DNA from 2 places in the Entomobacter blattae genome. Region 1 is predicted to be linked to the other one. Evidence: predicted binding sites of a transcription regulator. Region 1 holds the regulator's gene; the other holds the start of a gene.
What was found. The regulator LexA, encoded in region 1, represses DNA repair genes until DNA is damaged. The targets are predictions, from matches to a motif close to TGTTCTANNTANGTTC.

Region 1 (6,045 bases):
TACCCTTCTATCCTTCTATAGATCAACTGAATGCAGAACGCCCCAGGAGCGGCCATGGCTTGTGGTCTAGTGAAACTCTTATTGAGCCCGTAGACAATGCATGGGCATTTTTACAAGCTTTAAAAGCGATTGGTGCACATACGGCCCCAGCGGGGTATAGGGCTGTATCTTCCTCTTCATTACGTCGTGTTATGTATTATTTCGATCAGCATTACTCTTATCTCTCTTATGCTGTTGCTTATGGTTGGTTTCGAAAAGCGCCCTGTCAGGGGGTTTTTGTAACAGGCACTGATACAGCGATAGGAAAAACGGTTGTTTCAGCAGCGTTGGTGCAGGCCTGGCAAGCTCTCTATTGGAAGCCCTTTCAAACAGGGGTTGCGGAAGAAAAGCCCGATCATGCAATCATAACCTCTCTGGTAAGACGAAAAGACGGGAAACTTCCCAAAATCTTACCAAGTTTGCTCGTTCTTTCGGCAGCACTTTCTCCTTTTGAGGCCATGTTACGTGAACAAAAAAGCTATAGTTTTGAAGATTTTCATTTAACGCCATCCTGTAAGGCAGATGATGTGCTTGTTATAGAAGGAGCTGGTGGTGTTATGGTACCTCTTACTGCTCATACCCTTCTCCGTGACGCCATTTTAAAAATAGGCTTGCCCGTTATTCTCGTTGTGCGAAGTGGCTTAGGAACCCTTAATCATACTCTTTTAAGTGTGGAAAGCTTAAAAAATGTTGGTATTGCCATTGCTGGTATTGTTATGAATGGGAAACCCCAGCCGCATAATCGTAAAGCCATAGAGGAAAGAACTGGGGTGCCGATTATTGCCGAACTAGACTGGTTAGAAGAAGGCATAACCCCACAGACTATTCTAGCCATGAGCCAGGCTTTACCTGCTTTTAACGTACTTGTTCAATAGGAATAGCGCGGTGGGTAATAAAGGTTGCTATGGAGGGAATATCATCAAGGTTAAGTGCAGTGATATGAGAGGGGAAGTTAAAACTCTCAAGAGTGGCAACCCCGCATATGGATGGAAGATTGGGGTAGAGAAAAGGCTTTTGAAGTGCTGCTCGGTGGATTTCAAGGGCAACAGGCAGCAGGGACTTAAACCCCTCAACGAGGATGAGATCAACGTTAGACATCTGCTTCAGCAGCTGTGAAAAGGAGGGTTTTTCTGATGGGTCGGAGGTGTTTTCATGCATCAAGGCCCAACGTTTATCTGAAGCAATCATCACTTCAGTAGCCCCCGCCTCCCGATGTAAGTAAGAATCCTTTCCTTTCTGGTCAATATCAAACCCATGGTGGGCATGTTTTAAAGTAGAAATGGAAAGGGACATATTGTGCTTGAGATAAGGGATCACTTTGGTTAATAGGGTTGTCTTTCCCGCTCCACTCCAGCCCGCAATGCCCATAATATGTGTTGTCATGTTTTTTGAGTTCAAAAATAGGAAAGTGCTTTTCTCAATAGACCCATAGAGGTTGGTAATAGAAAAAGAGTGGTCATGATAAGCAGTAAAAACGAAAAAGTTAACTCTTAAGTGATAACCAGTTCAGTAGTGGCGAATTAAACTGACGAGCACCCCTTGAACCTGAATTTTTTCTACAGGAAAGAGACGCGTTTCATAAGCCGGATTCGCAGGTTTTAGGGCAACAACATTTCCCCGTTGATACCATTCCTTTAAGGTTACTTCCTCACTTTCAATAAGGGCTACAACAATTTGCCCATTTTCTGCTTGCTCAGCTTTGCGAAGAATAATGGTATCTCCTTCTAAAATACCGGCCTCTTTCATAGAATCTCCTGTCACGGTTAAAGCGTAGTGCTCACCTTGAGTAATAAGGGAACTAGGAACTTCTATGGTGTTTTCTGGATCAGGCAGGCTTTCTATAGGTAGGCCTGCTGCAATATACCCATAGAGTGGGAGTAAAGTGGTATCAGAAGAGTGCTGTGTTACCCCGCGTGAGGAAGGGGAAGAGGGCATTCGTTGAGGTGTGCTATCATGTGTAGCAGTCCTGTTGGGATAAAAGGGGTTTTCGGTAGAGACATAGTTATCGGGCAGCTTGATCACTTCTAGAGCACGGGCTCGGTGATGCCGCCGTTTTAGGAAACCCCGCTCCTCCAAACCAGAGATAAGACGGTGGATTCCCGATTTGGAACGAAGAGCCAGGGCTTCTTTCATTTCATCAAAAGAAGGGGAGAACCCCGTTTTTTGTAAATAGGTATGGATGTACAATAAAAGCCTGTATTGCTGAGGAGTCAGCATGGTATGGCATCTTTCTTAAAAATAAGCCGTAAGAGGCATTCATTACAATAAATATTCTTTATATGTTCTTTATAAGTTCATACTATGTTTGTCAAGAATGGAAATATGCAACATAATGAATTTTAGTTTATAAATGAAGACGTGTCAGATCAATCAGTGAACATGCACTACCGGCTTTTATAGGGGCATGATGGGGATAATGTAAAAACAGAGCGTTACTTTTTTTTAAAACATTCATTAATGAAGAGTCTTGATTTTTAAAAGGGGTAAACAAGTGGCCATTCTGGGGGCTAATATCGAGCTGGGAGCGGATATGCAAAAGGAAAGAGGTATTATTTGCGGGCCAATCCACTGTTATTACACCCTGCTCAATAAGGGGTTCTAGCCCGCTTTTTTGCCCTGTGATGAAGGACAAGGCCGGTAAAACAAAAAGAACTGAGCATACAAAGGCAGAAACAGGGTTACCCGGCAAGCCAATAACGGGTACGCTGCCTATGTTTCCAGCGAAAAGGGGTTTTCCAGGGCGCATGGCAATTCTCCAGAATTCAATGTGCCCTCCTGCTTTTTCCAAGGCTGTTTTAACCAGATCATAAGTGCCCACACTGGCCCCTCCTAGGGTGAGGAGTAGATCAAGTCTGTTTTGTTGTTTCAGCAAAGCAATAAGGTCTTCTTCCTTATCCTGCAGGGGCGTTAGCATGACGGGCTCTCCTCCTGCTGCAGAGATAAGAGAGGCGATCATAGGAAGGTTGGAGTTTATGATATGCCCGGCTGAAAGGGGGGCTCCTGGCATGGCCAGCTCATTTCCTGAGGTAAGAATTCCCACTCGGGGTTTAACGGAAACTTCTATCCATGGGTTATTTCCTCCAGCGGCTAGGGCAATATGGCGTGGCGTTAAGAGTTCCCCTTTTTCGATGAGAAGGTCATGAAGTTTAAAATCCATACCTTGTGGGCGTATAAATTGCCCACTTTGGCTATTTTCTTCATGAAACTGCACAGTTTTTTTATCTTCAGACAGCTCAGCATTTTCCTGCATAATCACACAGTTACATTCGTGGGAGAGAAAGCTGCCTGTAAAAACCCTAACGCATTGTCCTGCCTGCAAGGTTTTAGAAAAAATGGAACCAGCAGGAATGCTGCCTACAATTTCAAAATGATTGTAATGATCCTTATCCTTGTATCTGATGGCATACCCATCCATAGAAGAAGTATGGGCTGGTGGGTGTGTGAGATTGGCATAAATATTTTGAGCCGTTATACGCTGCCCTGCCATGGTTATTGGGATAAGCTCAGTTGTGACAGGGGTAAGAAGATCAAAAATTTTTTGACGTGCTTCTGCAACGCTAAGCATGAGGCTACCTTTAGAAGAAAGAAATTTTATTGACTGAAAATTTTTAGGATGGCAAGGAACAAAACCAATTTTACTTAAAATGCGGTTCCTGAAGAATAAGAGACTTAAAGACTTGATATATTGAACATATTTATGTAAACGTCAAAACAATAATAGTTACCAGACATGTTGGAATAGGTGTTGAGGATCGGATGGCTAAAGCAAATACTATTTTAATCAAGCTTGTTTCAAGCGAAGATACTGGCTATTTCTATGTAACAAAGAAAAATGCCCGCACGAAAACCGAGAAAATGGAAATGCGTAAATACGACCCAGTTGCACGCAAACATGTTATGTTTCGTGAGGCAAAAATTAAGTAATTTTTGTTGAAATCTAGGTTGTGCAAAAAACAGGCTTTTCAGGCCTGTTTTTTTATAGCCAATTTGAGGAAGAGAAGGCTTATTCGATCTCACCATTCTTCTGGAAATCAAAGAGAAAAGGAGGATTGATTAGAAGAGATGATCGTTTTGGCTATAAGGGATGACCAGATCGTTGCTATTAGCAAGGCTTAACATCGCCCTTGCCCTTTCATCGAGTATATCCTTATCCAGACCGTTTTCTTTTAACCCTTTAATACGTTTAGCCCATGCCTGTTGTTCAGAAAGCGCATCCTTGCGGGCTTGCTTGGCCTTTTCCAGAAGTTTAAGCTGGTTTTGGTAGCTTTTTATTCCATGCTCTCCCTGTATGGCATTCCAGCTGAAATAAGCTGTTAGGCCAATAAACAGACAAGGCGGAATAATAGCTTTGATGAGCTTTTTAATCGCACGACCAAGACCCATAGAATTTGCCTTACTTATGATAAAGAAAGAGATTTCTTATTCTGATATAAAAAAGAATAAAAAACAACCATAATAGTTACACCTCCCCCTATACCACTCTTGCGAATGGTATAGGGGTATAAACTCTTCTAAATAAAAGGGGAGTTTTACTTGGCTTTCCGCAGGATAGAGCGGCCAGCAAATCTGGCCTCTGTGCCAAGTTCCTCTTCAATACGGATGAGCTGGTTGTATTTGGCAATACGGTCAGAGCGAGACATTGAACCTGTTTTGATTTGTCCACTATTAAAGGCCACAGCAAGATCTGCTATGGTAGCATCTTCAGTTTCGCCAGAACGGTGGCTTACAACCGTTGTATAGCCTGCTCTATGAGCCATTTCTACAGCACGGTTTGTTTCTGTTAATGTGCCAATTTGGTTGACTTTAACCAAAAGGGAATTAGCAACATTCTGATCAATTCCGCGCTGTAGTCTTTCAGGGTTGGTGACGAATAAATCATCCCCAACAAGCTGAATTTTATTCCCCAGCCTTTGTGTAAGTTCAGCCCAACCTTCCCAGTCATCTTCTGCTAAACCATCTTCAATAGAAATGATGGGGAAACGTTTGGTGAGGTTATCAAGGTAAGCCACCATTTCGCTGGAGGAGAGGCTTTTTCCTTCTCCCTCAAGAACGTATTTGCCGTTTTTGTAGAATTCTGTAGAAGCAGCATCAATAGCAATGGCAATGTCATCGCCTGGGCGATAGCCGGCATTTTCTATGGCTTTAACAACATAGAACAGTGCTTCGTCGGTGGATTTAAGGGCAGGGGCAAACCCTCCTTCATCTCCAACATTGGTATTCAGGCCAGCTTCATGGAGCGCTTTTTTCAGGGTGTGGAAAACTTCGGCTCCCATTCTTACGGCTTCGGCAAGATTGGCTGCACCGAGCGGTTGGATCATGAATTCCTGAAAATCAATAGGGTTGTCAGCATGTTGACCGCCGTTGACAATATTCATCATCGGTACCGGCAGAACATGGGCATATGTCCCCCCAACATAGCGATAAAGCGGCAGGCCAAGCTCTTCTGCTGCGGCTTTGGCCGTTGCTAGGGAGACACCCAATATGGCATTGGCCCCTAACCGGCTTTTATTAGGTGTCCCGTCAAGGTCAATCATGGCTTGATCGATGGTAATTTGATTTAAGGCCTCTTCTCCAAGTAATGCCTCACGGATATCTTTTCTGACGTGGTCTACGGCTTTTAGAACACTTTTTCCGCCAAAGTGGTTTTTATCTCCGTCACGCAGCTCAACGGCTTCATGGGCACCTGTTGAAGCCCCAGATGGAACAGCAACACGGCCCAACGCACCAGAGGCGAGCTCAACTTCTACTTCCACTGTGGGGTTTCCGCGGCTATCCAATATTTGGCGGGCAATAATATCAATAATGGCACTCATGGGTATCTATCCTTTCAAAGAATAAATTCATTAAATAAAAGCTATTTTTTCAGATTGGGCCACACTCTTAAAAAAGTCTGTACAAAAAGCCCGGAACCTGAAAAAGGTAAAATGGAGCACAAAAAACAGAGCCGATCCAGAATACTGAAAAATCCATGGCTCTTGCCAACAAGGGAATTGATTGTAGGCAGAA
Region 2 (6,045 bases), 330 kb from region 1:
TTACTTTCGAAACCACAAGAGAAGAACTAGAAGTGTGCTCAAAAGTAACCCACTTAGCCCTTGACTGGCTAGGTGACGAATTTAGTGCCCGCCACCAAGATACCCATGAAGACCCTTACGAAACAGGACTGGAACTCGGCAAAACACTAGAAGCACTCCTGGATGAGCACAAAGACGTTTCTCCTCCCGACCTTATTACCATCACTATCCGGTTTTTCGAGGCCGGTATTATTTACGATGCTTTTAATGAGGTCTGTAATGGTCTATCCTTCGGGTTTGCTAACGTTCCTACCCTCAAAGAACTTATCGGGTATAACAAAGAAGAGCTTAAAGCATTCTACGATCGTTATGAAAAAATCTACCTAAACTAAGTATAGCCATGATAATGAAACATATATTAGAAAATAGAGAGAAAGCCATCTTCATCTTCGATTAACGAACGCTTCCCACAAGGCTATAACGCTACCCTTGACCAGGTCATTGACCACACGGTTGACCACTCTATCAATCGCGGGCATCTGGACGGCAAGCCAGTTGATCCAACAGAAGAGCCAGATAAATTCCCTCTTAAGGATATCGGCCTTGATACACCTAAAAAACTGAAAGACTACGTCACAGATGTGGTCCATTCTATACGGGAGGGCCACCCCAAACCAGGTATAGAATTCTACAATGGCCCTAACCGTATGGTAATATGGGATAATAATAAGGGCATTTTTATCGGCCTCAACAGAACAGGAAAATTCACAGGTTCCATCTTCAGGCCTAAAACACAAAAAGACTTCTACTTTGAAAACGTTGATAGAATAAAGAGATCGTTAGGATTACCTAAATAATGAAACTCATCACTGCAAAACTAAAAGAAGACCTCTTCACTTTTGAAGCCACAAAGGAGGAACTGAAGGTCTGTGCAAAAGTGCTTCACGTAGCCCTAAAACGACTAGGAGAAGAATTTAACACCCGCCACCAGGATTCTCACGAGAGCCCTTACGAAACAGGAATGGAACTTGAAAAAAAATTAACCCTTATACTTGAGCAGTATAAAAATTCTACCTTGGACGATATTATTACCATCAAAATAAGAGCTTTTGAAGCCGGTATTATTTATGATGCTTTTAACGAGGTCTGTAACGGCCTCTCTTTTGGGTTTTCTACTATTCCAACTTATGAGCAGTTTTTTGATTATAGCCGAGAAGAGCTTAAAGAATTCTATAACCGTTATGAGAAAATATTTTTATATAAGTTTGATACTTAAATGAAATACATATCAGAAGGCAGGGAAAAAGATACCTTCGCTTTCGAAACTACAAAAGAAAATAATGTTAGCTTTTCCAACCCGAAAGCTTAGTTATTAACAGTAGGGTACGAGCACAGCTGCTTGCTTATAAGAAAATTAAAAGTTTAATGAGCCTTCACAATGGCGAGTTGCCGCCAATCTGTTGTATAATGAGGTGTGCAGCTATTGCGACGCATCTGCCATGGAGCTGTGGAAGAACACGAGCCAAACGTTACAGTATTGCCGCCAAATTTTTTATTCAGGACATCAATACTCTTCATTAACGCCTGCCCTGCTTGCTTATCTGGGACTTCTATAGCATCCAGCAAGCTTGCTTGCCTCGCATGAACAGGGGCTGTATCCAACATCATGATGACCCCTGCTTTTATATAGTGATAATTTGGTTTATATATCCGCTGTAGAGCTACAAGAGCCGTCTTGATAATTGTCCGACTATCATTTGTAGGTATCGGCAAGGCACAAGCCAAGCGTGAGTAATATTGTGGTAAATCAATACGATGCTTGTTTGTCTTAAGCAAAACCATAATAGCTTTAGCCACACTCTTTTGGGCCCGAAGCTTTTCGCCACCCTTGGCCGCATGACGCCTGACTGCCTCCGCCAATTCTTCATAAACAGAGGTAGATTTTCCAAAACTACGAGATGTCATAATATTTTGCCGAAAATGCTCCTCTCCCATTTCAATACAGGAAATACCACGCAACTCGTAGACCATCTTTTCAACCACTACCGAAAATCTGCGGCGCATTTCTACAGGGTTTGCATTTCGTAAATTCCATACCGTATGGATACCTAGTGCTACGAGTTTTGGAGCCAGTTTCCTACCCACGCCCCACAGCTCTCCCACTGGGAAATGCTGCATGGCACGCTTGGTTTCCTCACTGTTGGGCTCAAAAACACAAACGCCGTTACATTTTTCTAACTGTTTGACGCAAAAATTGGCAAATTTGGCCAATGTGTGTGTCGTGCCAATACCCACACCAACGGGAATACCGATGTGTTTCTTTACCGTTTCACGGATAGATAGCCCAAACCCTCTAACCTCCTCTAGTGAGAGAGCCGGTAAATATAAAAAGCTCTCATCAATAGAATAAACTTCAATTCTATTGGAAAACTGCTTCAATGTATTAACTACACGGGCACTGATATCACCGTAGAGTTCGTAGTTAGAACTCAACAATACTGCCTGCTGTTTAATAGAGTCCAGTATCTGATAGGCTGGCATGACCATTTTAACGTGGGGTTTTATTTCGTTGGAACGAGAAACCACACAGCCATCGTTATTGGATAAAACTCCCACCATTTTCCCTTCAGATCAGGACGGAACAACCGCTCACAGCTCACATAAAAATTGTTGCCATCTACCAGAACCAACCACGAATGCTGAGTATTCATTTTACAGATCGAACCGGATAGGTAGAGTGAATTGCCCAGATCACCACACCCCACAGGGTAAAATCATGATTTTGTAACGAAATGAGTGGATAATCAGGGTGCCCGGCCTGGAGATAATAAAACTCATTTTTTTAACCAGCTGTTTACACGTTAACTCCCCATCCACAGCGGCTATCACAATATCCCCTGATTGAGCATCTAGCGCACGGTCAACAATAAGCAGATCGTCATGGAAAATGCCAAACCCCTGCATGGATTCCCCCTCTACCCTCAAGAAAAATGTGGCACTGGGATGGGTTATCAGATGCTCATAGAGGTCAAGATCAGGGTTTCGATAATCATCTGCAGGCGACGGAAAACCCGCCCTCACAGCTGATGTGCAGAACGGTAATTTTTTTGAAAGAAGTGGCTCGTCAATTTTTTTTATTATTGTTATCATTTTGTGTTCCTATCATGTTCTTTTATAGAACAAAAAAGGAACACTTAAAAAGGGAAAATTTATTTCCCAACACCAATTCCTTTCAAAAAAAGGAACACTTCCTTTAAAACTACAGACCAATAAGGTTGAGTATTTCCTTTATATTGTTTATACCATTATATATTTTATACTCGGCCTCGGGATAAGCACTGACTTTTTTTAAAATACTCGTAATGATGCCCATTCTCTCATAAACTTGATGATTGCTTAACTGATCTATGTTCTTTGCGCCTACGGTCTATTTTGGGGACTTCCTCTTCTTCGCTTTTTCCGAACTGAATATCTGCCACGCTGAAATCAATAATATCATCCAAGGAAAACATTGGCTCATCTTTAGGATTCCAACCACTAAATACCCGATGTTCCTTTGTCTCTTTCAATATTGTTTTGACTAAATTACTAAAATGAAGGTCATCCTTGACATGATCCCATAACAGGCGACCAAGGAAAGCATAATTACGTATTTCACTAAGAAGAAGCTTCTTGCGAAGCTCTTCTTTTTCTTCTTCTGCCTCACGCATCTTTCGTTCAATACGATCCATCCCTTCCAATAATTCAGTCAAAGGAGGGTTCTTGGAAGGGCGTGCCATAATGAAAAACTCCACAAAATAAAGGTTGGATACCAACAAATATATAGAATATATAAATAAAAATATAATACCAGTTTATATAATGAATTTATATTTTTATATTTAGACAGCTATAAACGCTGCTTCTTGATATTCCAATGAGTTTGGCGATAGAGACAATACTGAAACCTTCTTTTTTCAGCCTTATAACAGCTTCTGTTTGTTTTAAAATTACAAAAATATATGTAATATTGTATTTTTTTAAATTTTAATCACAATATAGTTAATTTATTTACTATCTCATTCTATGTTAACTATTTAGATAAATTACAAAACATATAAATATAACTTATTGGTAGTTCTTTTTACTAATTCTTTGTTTCATTTATAGATGAAACTCTCAATATAACGACTTAATATTGGATAATATATATATGTTACACCTTAACAACAGAAGCATCGGTCACAATCTCCGAAGGGATAAAACAGTAACCATTTCAGGTTCTGATTTCACCCTCAACGGTGAATTTGATAATTTTGTTAAATTTACCAAAAGTTGGGAAGATATGGGTGTTGATCAATTCTATGGTCAGGCAAAACACGGAACACGTTATCGTCGATATAGTGACTTTAATTATAACCCTGTAACACATCAATTGACTCAACTTGAACACCGAGCTTATGAGCAGTCCCTCATTCATAATAAATATGTAGGTGGGATTGAGAGACATTTTAATGATTTCGATAATAACATTATAACATCACCTATATTACAATCCTTAGTAAAAATCGATTTCAATGTCTATAAGGAAGTTCTTCCAGAAAAACTTCATACCGAAACATGGCAATGTCAGATACACCAGATAAGGATTGAAATTAAACCAGATCAAAAAATTGAAATTACCCCTGAAGGAATTCATTGTGACGGTTATCCTTTTAGTGGTGTGCATTTCTGGGGACGTCACAACGTCGAAGGAGCCCAAAGCCAGATTTTTACTAAAGACGAAATACTGGTTGATTCTGGTACTTATCAAAATATATTAGACACTACATTTTTTCTTGATCGTGAAATGTTACATTACGTAACTCCGGCTATTAACCCAACTGACACCCAAATGGGTTTTCGGCAGATTATTGCTGTATCTTTCTCTAGGCCGGGATCAGAATATGACATCATCAAATAATATCCATATAGAATATACTACTAAAAGCAAATCTACGGATAAATTTACCATATCCAAGGCTAATTCTGATGATACTTCTAAAATTGTATCATTCTTACAGTTTTTTAAGGAAATTTCTTTCTGTGACTGGCAAGATGAAGAACATATCAGAAATGTTCTTCATTCCGACAGTTCACGTTGCTATTTAGCCAAAAAAAATAATCACACTATTATTGGCGTTATTATTGGAGGGTTTATGGGAACTCGGGCAACACTCAACCATATTGCCGTATCACCCCTGTTCAGAAACAATAAAATTGGCACAGCTTTAACAAAAGCAATGCTTTCTGATTTTTACGACAATGGTATTAAACGTGTTTTTCTATTTATTGACAACAAAAACAAGACTGCATATAAATTCTGGAGCTCTTTTGGGTTTCTGCCAACAGTAGGAGAAACCACATGCGAACTCGATCTCTAAACAATACTATACCAGATGTAAAAAGCGACCTTAGGGAAAGCCTGCTTCACGCTTCTCCAATTATGGCCGGTTATTTTATGGTGGCCTTTGTTTTTGGTGTAATGTGCCTGAATGTTGGCCTACCAGTATGGTTTGCACCTGCTATGTGCCTGTTTGTTTATGCTGGAGCTTCTCAATTTGCCGCACTGGCGTTGCTAACATCTGGCACAACCCTGATCCCAATTTTACTCTCTACATTCCTGATCAATTCACGCCATATGTTAATGTCTATGTACATGGCAAAAAAAATCAGCTCCATTAAAATGTCGGGGTTAAAAAAGTCTCTCTATGCTTTTGGTCTTACAGATGAATCTTTCGCCATGCATAGCCAAAGAATTGAAAATGGTCTTTCTACTGCTGCAAGTTATCTGCTGAGCTTTAATACATTCTGCCATCTCGCATGGATAGCGGGTGGTCTTAGTGGTGCCCTTGCCTCCCAATACCTCAAAAAATTCATCAGCTTCAGGCTCGATTATGCTTTAACAGCCATGATGCTTTTTGTTTTGGTAGCACTTTGCAACACCACAGGTAAACGTATCGTTGCCCTGGTTTCTATAGTAACTACCATTGGGATAAATTTTATTCACGTTTCACCATTAAATGTCTTCGTAGCAACAGCTATAGG

Region 2: JGUZn3_RS06000 (LexA family protein) is a predicted target of LexA. The motif match lies at 3,157-3,172, and genes of this name have one in related genera.

Annotation. Positions count from the first base shown of each region.
Region 1 is NZ_CP060244.1:1,696,469-1,702,513, forward strand. Features, by position in the region: gene bioD (dethiobiotin synthase) at 1-914, shown strand, start outside; gene mobB (molybdopterin-guanine dinucleotide biosynthesis protein B) at 895-1,422, opposite strand; gene lexA (transcriptional repressor LexA) at 1,546-2,256, opposite strand; gene JGUZn3_RS07510 (molybdopterin molybdotransferase MoeA) at 2,384-3,604, opposite strand; gene rpmG (50S ribosomal protein L33) at 3,796-3,963, shown strand; gene JGUZn3_RS07520 (FtsB family cell division protein) at 4,093-4,422, opposite strand; gene eno (phosphopyruvate hydratase) at 4,569-5,852, opposite strand.
Region 2 is NZ_CP060244.1:1,368,827-1,374,871, reverse strand. Features, by position in the region: gene JGUZn3_RS06020 (hypothetical protein) at 1-371, shown strand, start outside; gene JGUZn3_RS06015 (hypothetical protein) at 423-776, opposite strand; gene JGUZn3_RS06010 (hypothetical protein) at 836-1,255, shown strand; gene JGUZn3_RS06005 (Y-family DNA polymerase) at 1,402-2,598, opposite strand; gene JGUZn3_RS06000 (LexA family protein) at 2,731-3,129, opposite strand; gene JGUZn3_RS05995 (hypothetical protein) at 3,357-3,758, opposite strand; gene JGUZn3_RS12910 (helix-turn-helix domain-containing protein) at 3,847-3,945, opposite strand; gene JGUZn3_RS05985 (2OG-Fe dioxygenase family protein) at 4,172-4,921, shown strand; gene JGUZn3_RS05980 (GNAT family N-acetyltransferase) at 4,905-5,381, shown strand; gene JGUZn3_RS05975 (AzlC family ABC transporter permease) at 5,363-6,045, shown strand, end outside.